2 regions of the Shewanella sp. NKUCC01_JLK genome follow, and region 2 is predicted to be linked to the other one. Evidence: riboswitches for the same ligand, from Rfam matches in the RefSeq annotation. Region 2 holds a riboswitch; the other holds the start of a gene.
The links. Region 2 has a riboswitch for cobalamin ahead of KO537_RS02595 (ABC transporter ATP-binding protein). Riboswitches for the same ligand answer to the same signal wherever they lie in the genome.
Positions count from the first base shown of each region.

Region 1: linked by a shared signal. The riboswitch ahead of KO537_RS03215 (TonB-dependent receptor) and the one ahead of KO537_RS02595 (ABC transporter ATP-binding protein) in region 2 are both predicted to bind cobalamin.

Region 1 covers NZ_JAHKRD010000002.1:212,550-220,435, reverse strand. Annotated here, with positions in the region: gene rihA (pyrimidine-specific ribonucleoside hydrolase RihA) at 1-426, opposite strand, end outside; gene KO537_RS03220 (hypothetical protein) at 661-2,103, shown strand; cobalamin riboswitch at 2,238-2,473, shown strand; gene KO537_RS03215 (TonB-dependent receptor) at 2,582-4,543, shown strand; gene KO537_RS03210 (HDOD domain-containing protein) at 4,823-5,551, shown strand; gene KO537_RS03205 (LysR family transcriptional regulator) at 5,632-6,537, opposite strand; gene metE (5-methyltetrahydropteroyltriglutamate--homocysteine S-methyltransferase) at 6,738-7,886, shown strand, end outside.
Region 2 covers NZ_JAHKRD010000002.1:55,703-63,588, reverse strand. Annotated here, with positions in the region: gene metH (methionine synthase) at 1-2,582, opposite strand, end outside; gene KO537_RS02600 (histidine phosphatase family protein) at 2,851-3,576, shown strand; cobalamin riboswitch at 3,798-3,998, shown strand; gene KO537_RS02595 (ABC transporter ATP-binding protein) at 4,098-4,973, shown strand; gene KO537_RS02590 (iron ABC transporter permease) at 4,970-6,100, shown strand; gene cobT (nicotinate-nucleotide--dimethylbenzimidazole phosphoribosyltransferase) at 6,309-7,391, shown strand; gene KO537_RS02580 (adenosylcobinamide-GDP ribazoletransferase) at 7,498-7,886, shown strand, end outside.

The sequences.
Region 1 (7,886 bases), 160 kb from region 2:
GGCGTGTAATTCGTGGTGGCTGGCGAGCAAAAGCGCGATATTGGTGAGTGGTCCTGTGGGGACGAGTGTCACAGGCTTATCGCTTTGGCGAATTTTCTTGGCCATCAGTTCTACGGCATTGAGTGTTTGTGGCGCAAAGCTGGGCTCTGGCAATGCAGGGCCGTCGAGTCCGGTTTCACCATGGACATTGTCGGCAATGATTAATTCGCGAGCTAATGGCTTGACGGCGCCGCCAGCGACAGGAATATCACTGCGATTTAATAAGGTTAAGATCCGCAGGGCATTATTGAGCGTTTTATCCGGCGTTTGGTTACCGGCGCTGGTGGTGACGGCCAGTGGAACCAGCTCTGGATGGGCGAGAGCTAAAATGAGCGCAATAGCGTCGTCATGGCCGGGATCGCAATCCAGAATAATAGGGCGAGTCATACTGTTACTCCTTTAAACAGCGGTGATGGGTGCTTAGAATAGCATGCCATCAGTTAGGCGCTAGCCTGAGGAGGGGACTTGCAGAGTAAACTGTGAGCATTTTCGTCTTTTTATCAACAAGCTGCTAGAATTCTGCCCATTTTTGACATTAGGCGATGTTAGGTAAATCCATTCTCGCTCTGTCCGCTGCACAACATTGAATGACATATCCAAGCAAATACAAGGAAATAAGTAATGCTCACTTATCGAATCACTTGGCCTAAGGCTTTACTCGCGGGCATGGTTGCCATGCAGATTTCTGGCTGTAGCGATCCTCAACCTATGGCCGTTCTGGAAAGTAATAACGAGTCATTGCTGCAGTTTGATAACGGCAAACTACTCCAACTTAAGGAAAATCCGAGTCCACAGTATCGCCATATTCCCTGTGATTTACCCGCAGTCGAGACTGTGGTCACCAACAGTTCGGCCTTTGCGGCGTTAACACAATCTGGTGAGGTGATCACTTGGGGCGACAGTTATGCTGGCGGTGATAGCAGGGAGGTGACGGAGCAGCTTAAGCAAGTTAAGCAAATCGTCCCAGTTAAGGACGGGTTTGCCGCGCTACGTCAAGATGGCACTGTGGTGTACTGGGGCAATGCGGGGAAATATAGCCTCGACAAAGCCCTACAAAACCGCATGACCAATATTACCAAGTTGTTCGCTAATCAAGAGGCCATTGCGGCCCTTGATGCTAATGGCAAGGTACACACTTGGGGTTATGGCCCCTACGGCGGCAATAGCTTACATGTGCAGGATCAATTAGTTGATGTTGTCGATATCTTTGCCAGAGGACGCAGTTTTGTCGCCCTCAAAAAAGAAGGTAGCGCGGTGATTTGGGGGCAGGTTGAAGAGTCGACCAATATGAAAAAGTTACTCCCGCAGCTTACGGATGTGGCGAAGATCGAATATTTTCAACACACCTATGCCGCCTTGAAAAAGGACGGCACTGTGGTGAGTTGGGGTTGGCGCAGTGATGCTTACTCGATCCGCAGCGCCTTAAAGGATGTGGCGAGTATGACGGCAAACAATTGTGCCTTTGCGATTTTAAGTCCTACGGGGGATGCGCATTTTTGGGGCGATGGGATTAACTGTGGTGTCGATTGGATTAAAAAAAACAATATCACAGGGGTAAAAGAGATTATCAGCATTGGCTCAGGCTTTTTATTACTGCGGGATAAGGCCGTGCCGCAAATAGTGGCCGACGATACTGATTACGCTCATATGTTTGGGTTTCACTATGCCCAAGAGATTCTTGATAAATATTGGCAGGAAGGCAGCATCATTACCCAAGGGCCTGCCTCCTTTGTGTTTACGCGTCCCGATGGCAAAGTGGTGCCTGTTGGTTATCGCGCCAACCGTGAAAATGTGGAGAAGTTGATTGCACGTATTCCGCGCCTTACTTGGTTAGATGGCGCAAATGACGGTTATGTTGGCATCAGCGAAAAGGGGGAGCTGGTCTCTTGGTCGATGAATTTGCCAATGTTCGACAAGTCGCCAGTGCAACCTGCTGACTCGTTAGTGATTAAACCGCTGGATTTTACCCCCGTTGCCCAATGTGAAACCCCTGAGCAGCGTCAGGCGATTTTGAGCAAAGACAGACCAAAACCTGCGGCAAAAAACTGGGATGGTGTTTTCTAGCTCATGTGAGTTTTCTCGCTAACTTGAGATTAATGGACTTTCATCCGTATAGACGTCTATAATGCGCGCGCTCAGGTCTGATATGCTCTGAGCCTTGTTGGGCGTTAACAGATTGTACGCCCTTTGAACCTAATTTTGAGTCAACCTTCTGTGGTGCTTACGATGATAGTGTCGTGAGATAATCGGGAAGCCAGTGAAATTCTGGCACTGCCCCCGCAACGGTAAAAGGTGAGAGAAGACCGCGTTTGATTGGTGTGTTCAAGAGTGAACCCGAAAGTCAGAATGTGAAAGGTCAGTCTCGCGTTAATCTAACTTTTAATGGATTAACATAGCCTAAGTCCGGAGACCGGCCCTAAAGGTGTTTTTGAGATTTCGGTGGGCAGATCTCAAAATGCGATAATCACCGTCAGTATTTACGACTGAATTAACGGTATCGTGGCGTCAATGCCCCGTTTTCCTTGCAGGAGTTAAAGGTAAAATGGGAACAAATCCAACAAAAATCGCGCTGCTGATCGGCAGCCTTTGCAGTTTTTCAATTATCGCGCCCGTTATGGCGGCTGACGATACCAGCACAGCTAAAGTCGACGAGCATCTTGTCGTGATCGGCCGCTCTGATAAGACCCCGTTAAATATTGCCGCCAATGTGAATGTGATTGATGCCGCTGCGATTGAAATGAGTGGCGCGACTAATTTGACCGACGTCTTACGCGGTCAAAGCGGTATTCAAATTTCGGATAACAATATTGGAACTAGCTTTGCTATGCGTGGTTTTAGCGCCAGCACTGCCGTTAATAACACACTGATTTTACTTGATGGTCGTCGTCTCAATAATATCGATATCGCCGCACCTAGCCTTAATGCCATTCCGCTTAATCAAGTGGATCGTATTGAAATTTTATCGGGTAGTGCAGGTGTACTTTATGGCGATCAAGCCGTGGGCGGGGTGATTAATATTGTCACTAAGTCCCCTGAAAATACTGGCGGCAGCGTGCAGTTATCTGGCGGTAGCTTTGATACCTATGAAGGTCGTGGTGATGTGTCTGGCGCGATCAACAAAGATTGGCGTTACTTTTTCACCGGTAGTTACAACCAAGGTGACAACTATCGCCAGCATAATGCCAACGAAACCGGCTCTATTCTTGGCCGCATTCAATATAAAACAGCCACAGACTCGTTCTTTGTTGAAACCAGCTACTACGATAACGATCGTGAAAATCCGGGCTCGCTTACTGAAAAGCAATTTAAAGACGATCCCCGTGCTTCATCAAATAAGGTAGAGTATGCCCACGAGATGACCACTGCGGCGCGAACGGGTTACCAGCATCAGCTTAATCAAAACTGGGCGCTGGCAGCGGATTTAGATTACAGCGATACCTTGGTGTCTTCTCTTAATTGGGGGGCGAACAGCCATAACACACGCTCACTGTTAATGTTTAGCCCTAAAGCGTTAGCGAATTACAGCACGCGTCAAGGCGAGCTAAACCTAGTCACAGGTTTAGACATCAGCCGTGGCAAGGCTGATTTTGACACTATGGCGCGCAGTAATGTGCAGCAAATGCAAAGCGCCTATCTACAAGCTACAGTGCCTTTAAGCCATACTTTAAGTTACGTTGTGGGTGGCCGTTATGCGCGGGTGACCGACGAGTTAGTCGATGGCAATGTCTATCCTAATGGCATGGATTTAGACGAAAATGCCCACGCATTCGAACTGGGTTTAAATTACCGCCCAACTGCGGAGCACAGACTCTACGTGCGCGCCGATGATAACTTCCGTTTTGCCAAAGTGGATGAGCAAGCTTATACATCGCCGGGCGTATTTGGCTTAAAGCCGCAAACAGGCCGTTCCTATGAGGCGGGTTGGGATTGGGCTGTCGCTAGTCAAACCCTGCGAGTCAGCCTATATCGTCTCGATTTAGAGGATGAAATTGTTTATGACTCGAGTGCAGTTAAACCCATAGGTGGAAATTTCAACGGTGCAAACGTTAATGCCGACGCTTCTCGTCGTTATGGCGCGGGTGCCGATTGGGATTGGCAGATCACTAAAGCGCTGCAGCTAGGGCTGGAATATAACTATACCGACGCCGAATTTACCGATGGTGCTAACGATGGCAAAGAGCTGTCTTGGGTGGCAAAACACACGGGACGCGGTTATGTCAGCATGGATTTTGCTGAGCATTTCCAAGTATTTGCCGAAGCTATCTACACGGGTGATCGTTTTATCGAAGGCGATAACGCTAATCAAGGTGATAAGCTAGCAAGTTACGTGCTTGGTAATTTAGCCTTGAATTATAATCGTGATGCTTGGCTTGCTAGTTTGCGTATCGATAATGTATTCGATAAAGATTATGTCAGTGCAGGTTATTACGGTGGCGATTGGGGGGATAGTTACTATTCTGGTCGAGGCCGTGATATTCGTTTCACTGTGGGCTACCGCTTCTAATTATTAATGAGCTATCTAATAACAAAGCCAGACTGAGTCTGGCTTTTTATTTTTTACGCTGAGTTCAAAGAATAAATCTTAAAATAGGTATAGTCTTGAATATCGTTTTAGTAGAGTGGTTTAATTGTCGTTATCTATAGTGTTAGCGGGCAGTCATCACTAAATAGGAGTAATTTATATTTTACTCTGCTGTTTATGGCTGAAATTCTTAGTATTTTAGGTATGATGTGAGCTGTAACCGAATCATCTTATTGTTAATAAACAGGTGTAAAGTGTCTTATGACTGATCTTGAGCAACAGGTTTTTACTCAAGTTAGAGCTATCATAGCGAACGAAGAGCAAGTGATTGGCCGCCGAGGAATTCTAATTCCACTCAAAAAAGCGATCCTTGCTGAAGGCGACATTCGTAATGTGATTGACATTATCTCGAGCGATCCCGCATTGGCAGCGCACATGCTTATGCGCAGTAATTCCGCACAGGCTGCTGTAGTGGAAAATCACAAAACTCGTTCGTTGAAAGAAGCTTTGATCCGCTTAGGTCAAGTTAATATCTATCGCTACGCTTTTACGTTCTATTTAAAAGAACGCCTCGATGAACTGCCACAGCCCTATAAAAAGTTGGTCCAAGGTTATTGGAAGCTGACTGAAGATATTGCAACGGATGCGGTAGATAGCTTAGCGGATATGGAAGGTGTGGAGGTTGATGCTGACGAAGTACAAACCTTAGCTCTGTTCAGTGTGTTCGGCCAAATTATCGCACTGACCGCATTTGCCTATTTAAATGCTAATGCCGAACAGTCATTTCCTTTAAGTGTGATTAAGTCATTGATTGATAATCAACAACAGACCTTAACCATCGAAGCGTTCGAGGCGTTAGATCTCGATCAGGATCTGCGTCAAGAATTTATGATCGCCCATAATTTGCGTCAGACCCGTAATCCTAATTCATCAGGGTTGATACTGCGCCGTGTCTTGTCTATGCGTGGATTGTTGATGAATCCGCTGTAATTTGTCGATGCTATGAAATAGTCATTTGACTCAATAAACAAGCCTGCATTCGCAGGCTTTTTTATTCAATGTCACCCGCATTAATTCGTCTTCTGCTGGCGGGATAAACCTTCCCTCGCCACCAGTTGTAACCAATTTTGGATCAATGCAGAGTTAGCACTGTGGCGGCGATAGGCACCAAATAGCGGTCGTTTCAGGCCTTCTTGGCCGAGTTTTACCGTAGCGAGACTCAGTCCATGTCCTTCATTAATCGACCAGCTTGGCAGTGCGGCTATGCCGTCTTTACAGGCGATGCGTTGCAATAACATCATGGTTAAATCACAGGTTTTTTGCTCGCCCGCCTCTATGCCCGCAGGCTCTAAAAAGTGGCGATAAATATCTAAACGTGTCAACGGCACTGGATAACTGATAATAGGCAAGTGTGCTAATTGCTTAGGGGTGACATAGGCTTCTTTCGCTAAAGGATGATCCTTAGCAACCACTAACCTCACTTCAAAATCAAACAAATGCTGGTAGGCGAGTGAATGCCCAGGCACAGGATCTGAGGTTAATACAATATCCAGTTCACCCATTTCTAAGGCATTGAGCGAGTCGAACAGATGACGGCTCGACAAGTCTAACTCGGCTGCCGGATGATCTTGCCTAAATTGCTCCATTACAGGCATTAACCAGCGAAAACAGCTATGGCACTCAATGCCGACACGCAACTGATTGGTTTCGGTTTCCAGCCCATTCTTCAAATCTGTCTCGGTTTCTAACACTTTAGGCAAAATTTCTTCGGCCAGATGCAGCAGGCGTGCACCTTCTTGGGTGAATGACAGTGGCTTACTCTTACGCACAAAAATGGGCGAGTTAATCCTTTGCTCCAACTCCTTAATCTGGTGGGAGAGGGCGGATTGAGTGACAAAACGTTTTTTGGCTGCGCCCGCCAAACTGCCGCTTTCTTTCAGGGCCATTAAGGTTCGCAGGTGTCTTAGTTCGATCATGTTCACTCCAAGTGAATTTCGCTCATGTTGTGCTTGAAATCAATTCGGTTGCTGGCATAGAGACTAACACAATAAACTTCTAGACGTCCAGACGCCCATTGTTATTTATCAAGGCTGAAGTGCTGAAAAGTGCCAAGAGAAAACAATCTGGTGGGTGCAAGTGCCGAATGTGGCTTATCTCAAATAAAGGAAGATAGAGTATGCAATTAAATAGTCTTGGGTTTCCCCGTATTGGGCGTCGTCGTGAATTGAAATTTGCCTTAGAAAAATACTGGCGTGGTGAGAGCACTCAGGTGGAATTACGTGAAGTGGCGAGTGAACTTCGCCGCACCCATTGGCAGTGGCAAGCTGCTGCGGGCATTGAGCAAGTTCCCGTAGGTGATTTTGCCTTTTATGATCAAGTGCTGACCTTAAGCGCGACTTTAAATGCCATTCCTGAGCGTCATCGTGGTGAAGGGACAATCGATCTCGATACTTTATTCCGTGTTGCCCGCGGCAGAGCGCCAACGGGACAAGATGCGCCAGCCTCTGAAATGACCAAGTATTTCAATACTAACTATCACTATCTGGTACCTGAGCTCAGCCAAAACCAAGTGTTTTCGATTGCCTATGAGCAATTTTTCGATGAAGTCAGTGAAGCGCAGTCCTTAGGCTATAAAGTAAAACCTGTGCTACTCGGCCCTGTTAGCTACTTGTTCCTTGCTAAAACCGTGGGCCAAGAGTTTGATAAGTTAAGCTTATTACCCAATTTATTAGCTGCTTATGCTGACATTTTGGCGCGTTTTGCTGCTCAGGGAGTGCATTGGGTACAGCTCGATGAGCCCATTCTCGCATTGGAATTGGATGGCGAATGGCAAACGGCGATCATTGAGGCGTATCAAGCACTCAGCACTGCGAAGGTGAAGATCCTTCTTACCAGTTATTACGGCGGTATCGCACACCATCAAGTGCTGGTATCGGCCTTGCCGGTCGCGGGGTTGCATGTCGATTTAGTCACAGCGCCGGATCAATTGGCAGTCTTTGCCAATGCGCTTGGTCAAGATCAAATTTTGTCGGCGGGTGTGGTCAATGGCCGCAACGTGTGGGCGGCAGAGGCGGATTTAATTGCCGAACGCATAGGCGCGGTTGCCCGTGATCTCGGAGATCGCTTGTGGATCGGTACTTCTTGCTCACTCCTGCACAGCCCTGTGGATTTAGAGGTGGAAGCCACGCTTGAGCCTGCGCTGCGTCAACAACTCGCGTTTGCGAAGCAAAAATTACTCGAACTGGCCAATGTGCGCCAATTGCTACTGGCACCTGAATCGGCCGCGGCAAAAGAGATTGTGCAAACCTGTTTGGCGCGCCGTGAG
Region 2 (7,886 bases):
ATCTTCACCGCAGTGTGGATTTTCGAGCAAGTCGCACCGCCGATAATCGCCGGAATGGTTAAGCCTTCGCGGTGGAAGGTTTTCACGTTGTGCACCATTTCGTCCAGACTCGGCGTGATGAGGCCCGACATGCCGATGATATCGATATTGTGTTCTTTCACGGCGTCGAGAATTCGCTCCACCGACACCATCACACCTAAATCGAATACCTCAAAACCGTTACAGGCGAGCACTACACCGACGATATTCTTGCCGATATCGTGCACGTCACCTTTTACTGTCACCATCAAAATCTTGCCGTTAGATTGGCCTTCGACCTTTTCTAGCTCGATATAGGGGTTTAAGTAAGCCACAGCTTTTTTCATCACCCGCGCCGATTTCACCACCTGCGGCAGGAACATTTTGCCCGAGCCGAACAAGTCGCCGACCACGTTCATGCCGTCCATCAAGGCGCCTTCAATCACATCCAGCGGACGTTTCGCTTCTTGGCGAGCGGCTTCGGTATCTTCATCGATAAATTCGGTAATGCCTTTGACGAGCGCATGGGATAAGCGTTGGCTCACCGGCCAGATGCGCCATTCTAAATCTTCTTTTTTACCGACCTGCGCGCCATCACCGCGGAATTTCTCCGCGATTTCAAGTAACTGCTCGGTATTGCTTGAGCCTTCAATTGGGCAGGGCAAGTTAAGCACTACGTTTTCGACCCGTACTTTAAGCTCAGGATCGATATCGTCGTAAATGGCTAACTGGCCCGCGTTGACAATCCCCATGTCCATGCCGACTTTGATGGCGTGGTACAGGAAAACGGCGTGGATCGCTTCGCGCACTGGGTTGTTACCGCGGAATGAGAACGACACGTTCGATACGCCGCCCGAAATCATCGCGTGGGGCAGGGTGGCTTTAATCGCTTTAATGGCATCAATAAAATCGACGGCATAGTTGTCGTGTTCATCGATACCGGTGGCGATGGCGAAAATATTCGGGTCGAAGATGATGTCTTCTGGCGGAAAGCCGACCTTGTCGACCAGCACCCGATAGGCGCGGGTACAGATTTCGATTTTACGTGCCTTAGTATCGGCCTGACCTTGTTCGTCGAATGCCATGATAATGGCCGCCGCGCCGTAGCGTTTCACTAAGGTGGCTTGCTCGATAAACTTGGCTTCGCCTTCTTTGAGGGAAATAGAGTTAACTATGCCCTTGCCTTGAATACATTTGAGGCCAGCTTCGATCACTTCCCATTTAGAGGAGTCGATCATAATAGGTACGCGGCTGATGTCGGGCTCAGAGGCAATCAAGTTTAAAAACTTGTGCATGATCTCGGCGCCATCGAGCATGCCTTCGTCCATGTTGATGTCGATGATCTGTGCGCCGCTTTCGACCTGCTCGCGAGCCACATCAAGCGCTTGCTCAAACTTGCCTTCTTTGATCAGCTTTAAAAACTTGGCCGAACCTGTAACGTTGGTGCGCTCACCCACGTTAACGAACAGTGTATTGGCATCGATAGTCAGTGGTTCCAAACCTGCCAAGCGGCAAGCTACCGGAATGTCCGGCAAAATACGCGGATCGTGACGGCTCACCGCTTCGCGGATCACGCGGATATGTTCAGGCGTACTACCACAACAACCACCGATAATATTGAGCATGCCTTCGCGCGCCCAATCTTCGATCACATTCGCCATGTCCTCTGGGGTTTCATCGTAACCGCCAAACTCGTTCGGTAGGCCAGCATTCGGATGCGCCGACACATAGCACTCGCTGATGCGGGATAATTCTTCTACATAGGGGCGCAATTCTTTTGGCCCAAGTGCACAGTTTAAACCGATAGATAACGGCTTGATATGGCGAAGGGAATTGTAAAAGGCTTCAGTCGTTTGGCCAGTCAGTGTGCGGCCAGAGGCATCGGTAATGGTGCCCGAAATCATGATCGGCAATCTGTCTTTAGAATGCTGACCGAATAAGTCATCAAATACCGATTCAATCGCAAACAGCGCGGCTTTGGCGTTTAAGGTATCGAATATGGTCTCGACCATAATGATATCCGCGCCACCCTCAATCAGCGCCTTAGTGGATTCTTTGTAAGCAGTCACTAACTCATCGAAGCTGACGTTGCGATAACCAGGGTCGTTCACATCAGGGCTAATCGAACACGTACGGTTAGTGGGTCCTAACACACCGGCGACGTAGCGTGGAATGCCTGTGGCAGCAAAGGCTTCATCACAGGCTTCACGGGCGAGGCGCGCGCCGACTAAGTTAATTTCGGCGGACAGCGACTGCATGTCGTAGTCGGCCATGGCGATGGTGGTGGCGTTAAAGGTGTTGGTTTCAATGATGTCGGCACCGGCGTTTAAGTAGTCGGTGTGAATTTGTTTGATGATGTGAGGCTGTGACAAGACCAATAAATCGTTGTTGCCTTTGACGTCAGTGTGCCAATCTTTAAAGCGTTCGCCGCGATAGTCCTCTTCTTCCAGCTTGTAGCCTTGGATCATAGTGCCCATGGCACCGTCTAAGATCAGAATGCGCTCTGCAAGCTGTTTGCGTATGTCTGCCAATATCTGGCCGGCTTTGGTAGAGGGTATCGTCATAAATAATTACCTTAAATACAGCTAAGTTAAGTCCAAAAATCGGCCATTGTTATGCTAAGTGCATTTTATTGTCGTCAGCCGACATTTTTTAATACTTGTTCTTAAAAATTTGTTTTGGACATTTAAACGTATAGACGTCCATAATACGCGACTTATGATTGTCAGGGCAAGATGAAAGTCAAAGGCATTAGGAGCGAGAATCGAGAATCAAGAATTTAGGCCCTTGGCTTGAGTTCCTAGCATCTAGTCCCTAACTAAAAAGGCATATATGAAACAAGTTCGATTGTTATTGTTACGCCACGGTGAGTGTGAAGGCGGCGCTATTTTGCGGGGTCGTGTGGATGTGCCTTTAAGCAAAAAGGGTTGGCAACAAATGTCGGCAGCAGTTGAGTCACAGGCCAGCGTGTGTAGCGCGATTTATAGCTCGACTTCACGCCGCTGCGCCGATTTTGCCCACGCTTTTGCCGCCGAGCTGCATTCGACGGCGGCACTGATATCTGAGTCAAGGCCATTACAGGCGCAGTTTTTGTCGGGTTTACAGGAAATTGATTTTGGCGATTGGGACGGTTGTCGACTCGATGAGCTGTATCAGCAAGAGGGCAAACGCTTAGCGGCCTATTGGCAAAACCCTTGGCAAACACCGCCGCCCAATGGGGAAACTATGGCCAGTTTCGAGTCGCGGGTGAATGGGACGATTGACCAGATACTCGCCGCCGAGTTTGAACGATTGACCCTTGACTCACATAAAATGGGTAATGAAAACAGTGCCGTTAATGAAAACGGTGACAATATGCCAGCCACTCAAGTGTGGGTCGTGACCCACGGCGGTGTGATCCGTCACTTAATGGCGCGTGCCTTAGGGGTTGAACGGGCGGTGGGGTTTTATAGTCAACTCGATTTACCCGTGGCGGCCGTGGTGACTATTAATGTGCTGCAAGATGAACAGGGTGCCTGCTATTGGCGTTTAGATTGGCCGAGTGGGCGCAGGTGTTGAGGCCTTATTTCACTATCTCGGCGCTATCATGTAGGCGTGATCGTTTGGCGAGAATAAGCTGACATGAAAATATTCTGATTTAAACAGCATTGCCTAATGGGATAGATGTAGGATAATGCTTTTCCCTGACGTTTGAACGAGATAGCGTATTACATGCGCAATGAGTGATAACGTCGCAGAAATAGGTGTTGGGAATAGACTCTCTTTGTTCGAATCGCTCCGTTGTTTTTATTCACAGTGGCGTTGTTAACAAAGAGCATATCAACCCAAACATAATAGGGAATCGGGGAGCTGCTCGTCAGTCAGCCCGAACTGTGCCCGCAACTGTGAGTAGTTTAAAGAAGCACCTAGAATCTAGATTCTAGAGCCTAGCTCCTTCTTTTCTACGAGTCAGGAGACCTGCCTATTTCTGTTATCGCTGCGTGCAGCCTTAGTTCTCGAGCGGGTGACTCGAGGGAGCAGATGACAATATGCACAACCTTTTTTTATACAGGTTTGGACTCGATAGGAGCGCCGCTTAGGTGAAACTTTCCGCAATCCAAACTAATAGCCCCGTGAATGACACTAACCCATCATTGAGCCCGTCAGTCGCGCTCAATGTGAGCCAGTTGAGCTGGTGTATCGATGGCAAAACCATTCTTTCCAATATTAACTTTACGCTGACAACGGGGCAGATGCTGGGGTTGATTGGCCCTAACGGTGCGGGCAAGTCTAGCTTGTTGCGATGTTTGTATCGGTTTGTTCGCCCGACTCAGGGCAAAATTACCCTTTTTGATCAAGATATTGAGCGTTTGTCGCCCAAGGCGTTTGCCTGTCGCGTTGCCGTAGTGCAGCAGGATACACCGCACTATTTTGACCTCACCACAGAGCAATTGGTCAGCATGGGCTTAACGCCCCACAAGGGCATGTTTGATACCAATTCGAGCTGTGATACTGAGCGTATTGCTAAGGCTTTAGAGAAAGTTGGCTTGAGCCATAAGATGCACCAACAATATGAGCACTTATCTGGCGGTGAAAAGCAACGCGCCTTGATTGCCCGCGCCATAGTGCAGCAGCCGCAGCTTTTAATCCTCGATGAGCCAACGAACCACCTCGATGTGCGCTATCAAATTCAAATCCTCGAATTGGTGCGTAGCCTTGGCATCAGCGTGATTGCCTCTATTCATGATCTTAATTTAGCCAGTGCCCTGTGCGACAGTTTGCTGTTGATCCATAACGGGGAAGTCAGCGCTATGGGGACGCCAACCGAAGTATTAACCGAGGCGCGAATTGGTGATGTGTTTGGCGTGTGTGCTCAGGTATCGCCCCATCCACAACATAAAAAGCCCTTAATCAGCTATTTTTATGGTTACCACCATGTAGATCATGGCCTGAATGAGCGAGGCGAGGGTGGATGACTCAGGGGAGTAAACAATATTTCATCTCATATTTGGGGCGTATCGTGACACCGTTGACGAGACAACAACTGATGCTGCTCGTATTAGGTATCATCACTTTGATAACGCCTATTGCCGCGACGAGTTTTGGTGCGGCGAACATCAGTTTTACGGATGTTATTCAAGTATTTATCAATAAGGCGACGAACCTCACTCAAGCCAATGGCATGACCGAACGCATTGTGATGGAGCTCAGGCTACCGCGCATTTTACTTGCCTTTGTGGCGGGTGCGGGTTTGTCACTGGCGGGCAGTGTGTTGCAAACCGTGACTCGCAATCCGCTCGCCGATCCCTATTTGTTTGGCATTAGCTCTGGCGCGTCCTTTGGCGCTGTGGTGATGTTGACCTTATTCACTGGCTCTGGATTTTTTGATAATGCGGGCATGGCGGCACATTCTGGGCTTTTTAGCGGTTCGGGTGCCTTGTCTGGATTACTTTGGTTTAGCTTGCCCTTGGGCGCTTTTATTGGCGCGAGTTTGTCGGTGTTGATAGTGCTTGCTTTGTCAGGCTTAGGGCTCAATAGTCAAGTGGAGCGCATGCTGCTCTCTGGTGTGGCGACCTCCTTTATGTTCGGCGCATTAACGAGTCTGCTGCTGTATTTCGCCAGTCCGCAGGCGACAGCCTCTGTGCTGTTTTGGAGTTTAGGCAGTTTCGCTAAGGCCAGTTGGTCCTTGTTAGTACTGCCGACACTGGTGATTGGCGCGAGTTTATTCATTATTTTAGGCATGAAACGGCAGATCATGGCGTTGCAGGCGGGGGATGAAACGGCGCATACCTTAGGGGTGAATGTGCCTAAGCTGCGGCTCAATATGTTGCTGCTCTGCTCCTTGATTACCGCTATTTTGGTGGCTACCTGTGGCGGTATCGGTTTTGTCGGGTTAATGATCCCCCACACAGTGCGCATGCTGTTTCCCGGTCGTCAGCCGATTTTATTAACGGCGCTGGTGGGCGGATTATTTATGGTGTGGATTGATGTATTAGCGCGCTGTCTATTGGGTAATCAAGAGTTGCCTGTGGGCATTATCACGGCCGCCATAGGTAGCATGTTCTTTTTGCTGATTTTGCGTAAGCGTAGAGTCATGCCGTAAATACAAGGTCATGCCGTAGGCACCTAGTCAGGATGTAAACCCAGAGTTAAGTCGTCATCCTAGAGTCATGTCGTAAGTGCAGGCTGGCGGGATAATCAGTATTTCTGTTGATATCCCACCCGCGATTGGAAATGCACAATTGGACATGTTCGTCATAGACGCGGGATGCGTTGTGGTTATTTAATGTAGATTACAAAGTGGAGTGTGGATGTCTCAGTCAGCCGTGTCTTTTCAAATAAGCCCTGTGAGTAAAGCGCAGGATCTGGTGATTCTGCAGAAAATTGATCTTAAGACTAAGCCGCCCGGTGCCTTAGGTCAGCTCGAATCCTTAGCCTTGCAGATTGCCCGCGTGCAAGCGACTGATTTGCAACAAACGGAGCAGCCACAAACGGATGTCCTCAAAATAGTCCATCCAACCATGTTAGTGTTTGCGGGGGATCATGGCATTGCCGCAGAAGGTGTGTCGATTGCCCCTAGCGAAGTGACTCACCAAATGGTGCAAAACTTTGCCCATGGCGGCGCGGCGATTAACGTTTTTTGTCGGCAGGTGGGCTTTAAGCTCGAAGTGATCGATTGCGGTATGTTAACGCCAGTTGAAGGAGTTGAAGGTATTATCGATCAACGTCTTGGCGCTGGAACGGGTGCAATCCATTTAGAGCCCGCGATGGCGCTTGAAACCGTCGATAAAGGCTTTGCTATGGCGCGCGATTTGATTGAACGTCACCATCAAGCGGGTTGTAACTTAGTCGCCTTTGGTGAAATGGGCATAGGCAATACCTCCTCTGCTGCGGCCATTATGGCGGCGATCATGCAGCTGGATGTGATTGATTGTGTCGGCCGTGGTACTGGCATTAATAGCGAAACCTTAGAACGTAAACTGATGCTGATTGAACTGGCGTTATTGCTGCATCAAAGCGCCTTAACTGGGCCTAAGTCAGTGTTAGCTTGCCTAGGAGGTTTTGAAATTGTGCAGATGACGGGGGCTATGTTAGCTGCCGCTGAACGTAAAATGCTGGTGGTCGTGGACGGTTTTATCGCGACAGCGGCAGCATTAGTCGCGGTGCAAATCGCCCCCAATGTGCGTGATTATTTGATTTTTGCCCATCAATCCGATGAGCAAGGTCATCTGCGAATGTTAGAATTTTTGCAGGCTAAACCTTTATTATCCCTAGGGCTGAGATTAGGCGAAGGTACGGGGGCTGCGTTGGCATTGCCGCTTATTCAAGCCTCAGTAAATTTTTACAATCAAATGGCGAGTTTTAGTGATGCGGGGATTGAGGCTGTTGTATGATGTGCTCTGCTAAGTCGCTTATTTTACTTATTTAAAATAATAGCCTTTTAGCCAACCGTTTTAATTTTAAACCTTGCAGCAAGTGTGAATTCACTAAGGATGCTTTATGTCAGAACGCGAAAGCTGGCACAAAGAGATAGATTTATTTTTAGTTGCCATGGGCTATTTTACCCGCATTCCTATGCCTAAGTGGGTCGAAGTCGATAGCGATAAGTTGAATAAGGCCAGCCGTTATTTCGGTCTCGTCGGTCTTCTGGTCGGTTTGTTAAGCGCCATAGTGTTTTGGCTGACGCAGAACTGGCTCCCCGCCGGCGTTTCTGTTCTTTTAGCTATGTTGGTTGGCGTCTTGCTCACGGGCGGATTCCATGAGGATGGCCTCGCCGATACCTTCGACGGTTTTGGCGGGGGTTGGACGGCTGAAGACAAGCTGCGGATCATGAAAGACTCGCGCCTTGGCAGTTATGGCGCACTGGCGCTGATGTTGGCCTTGCTGCT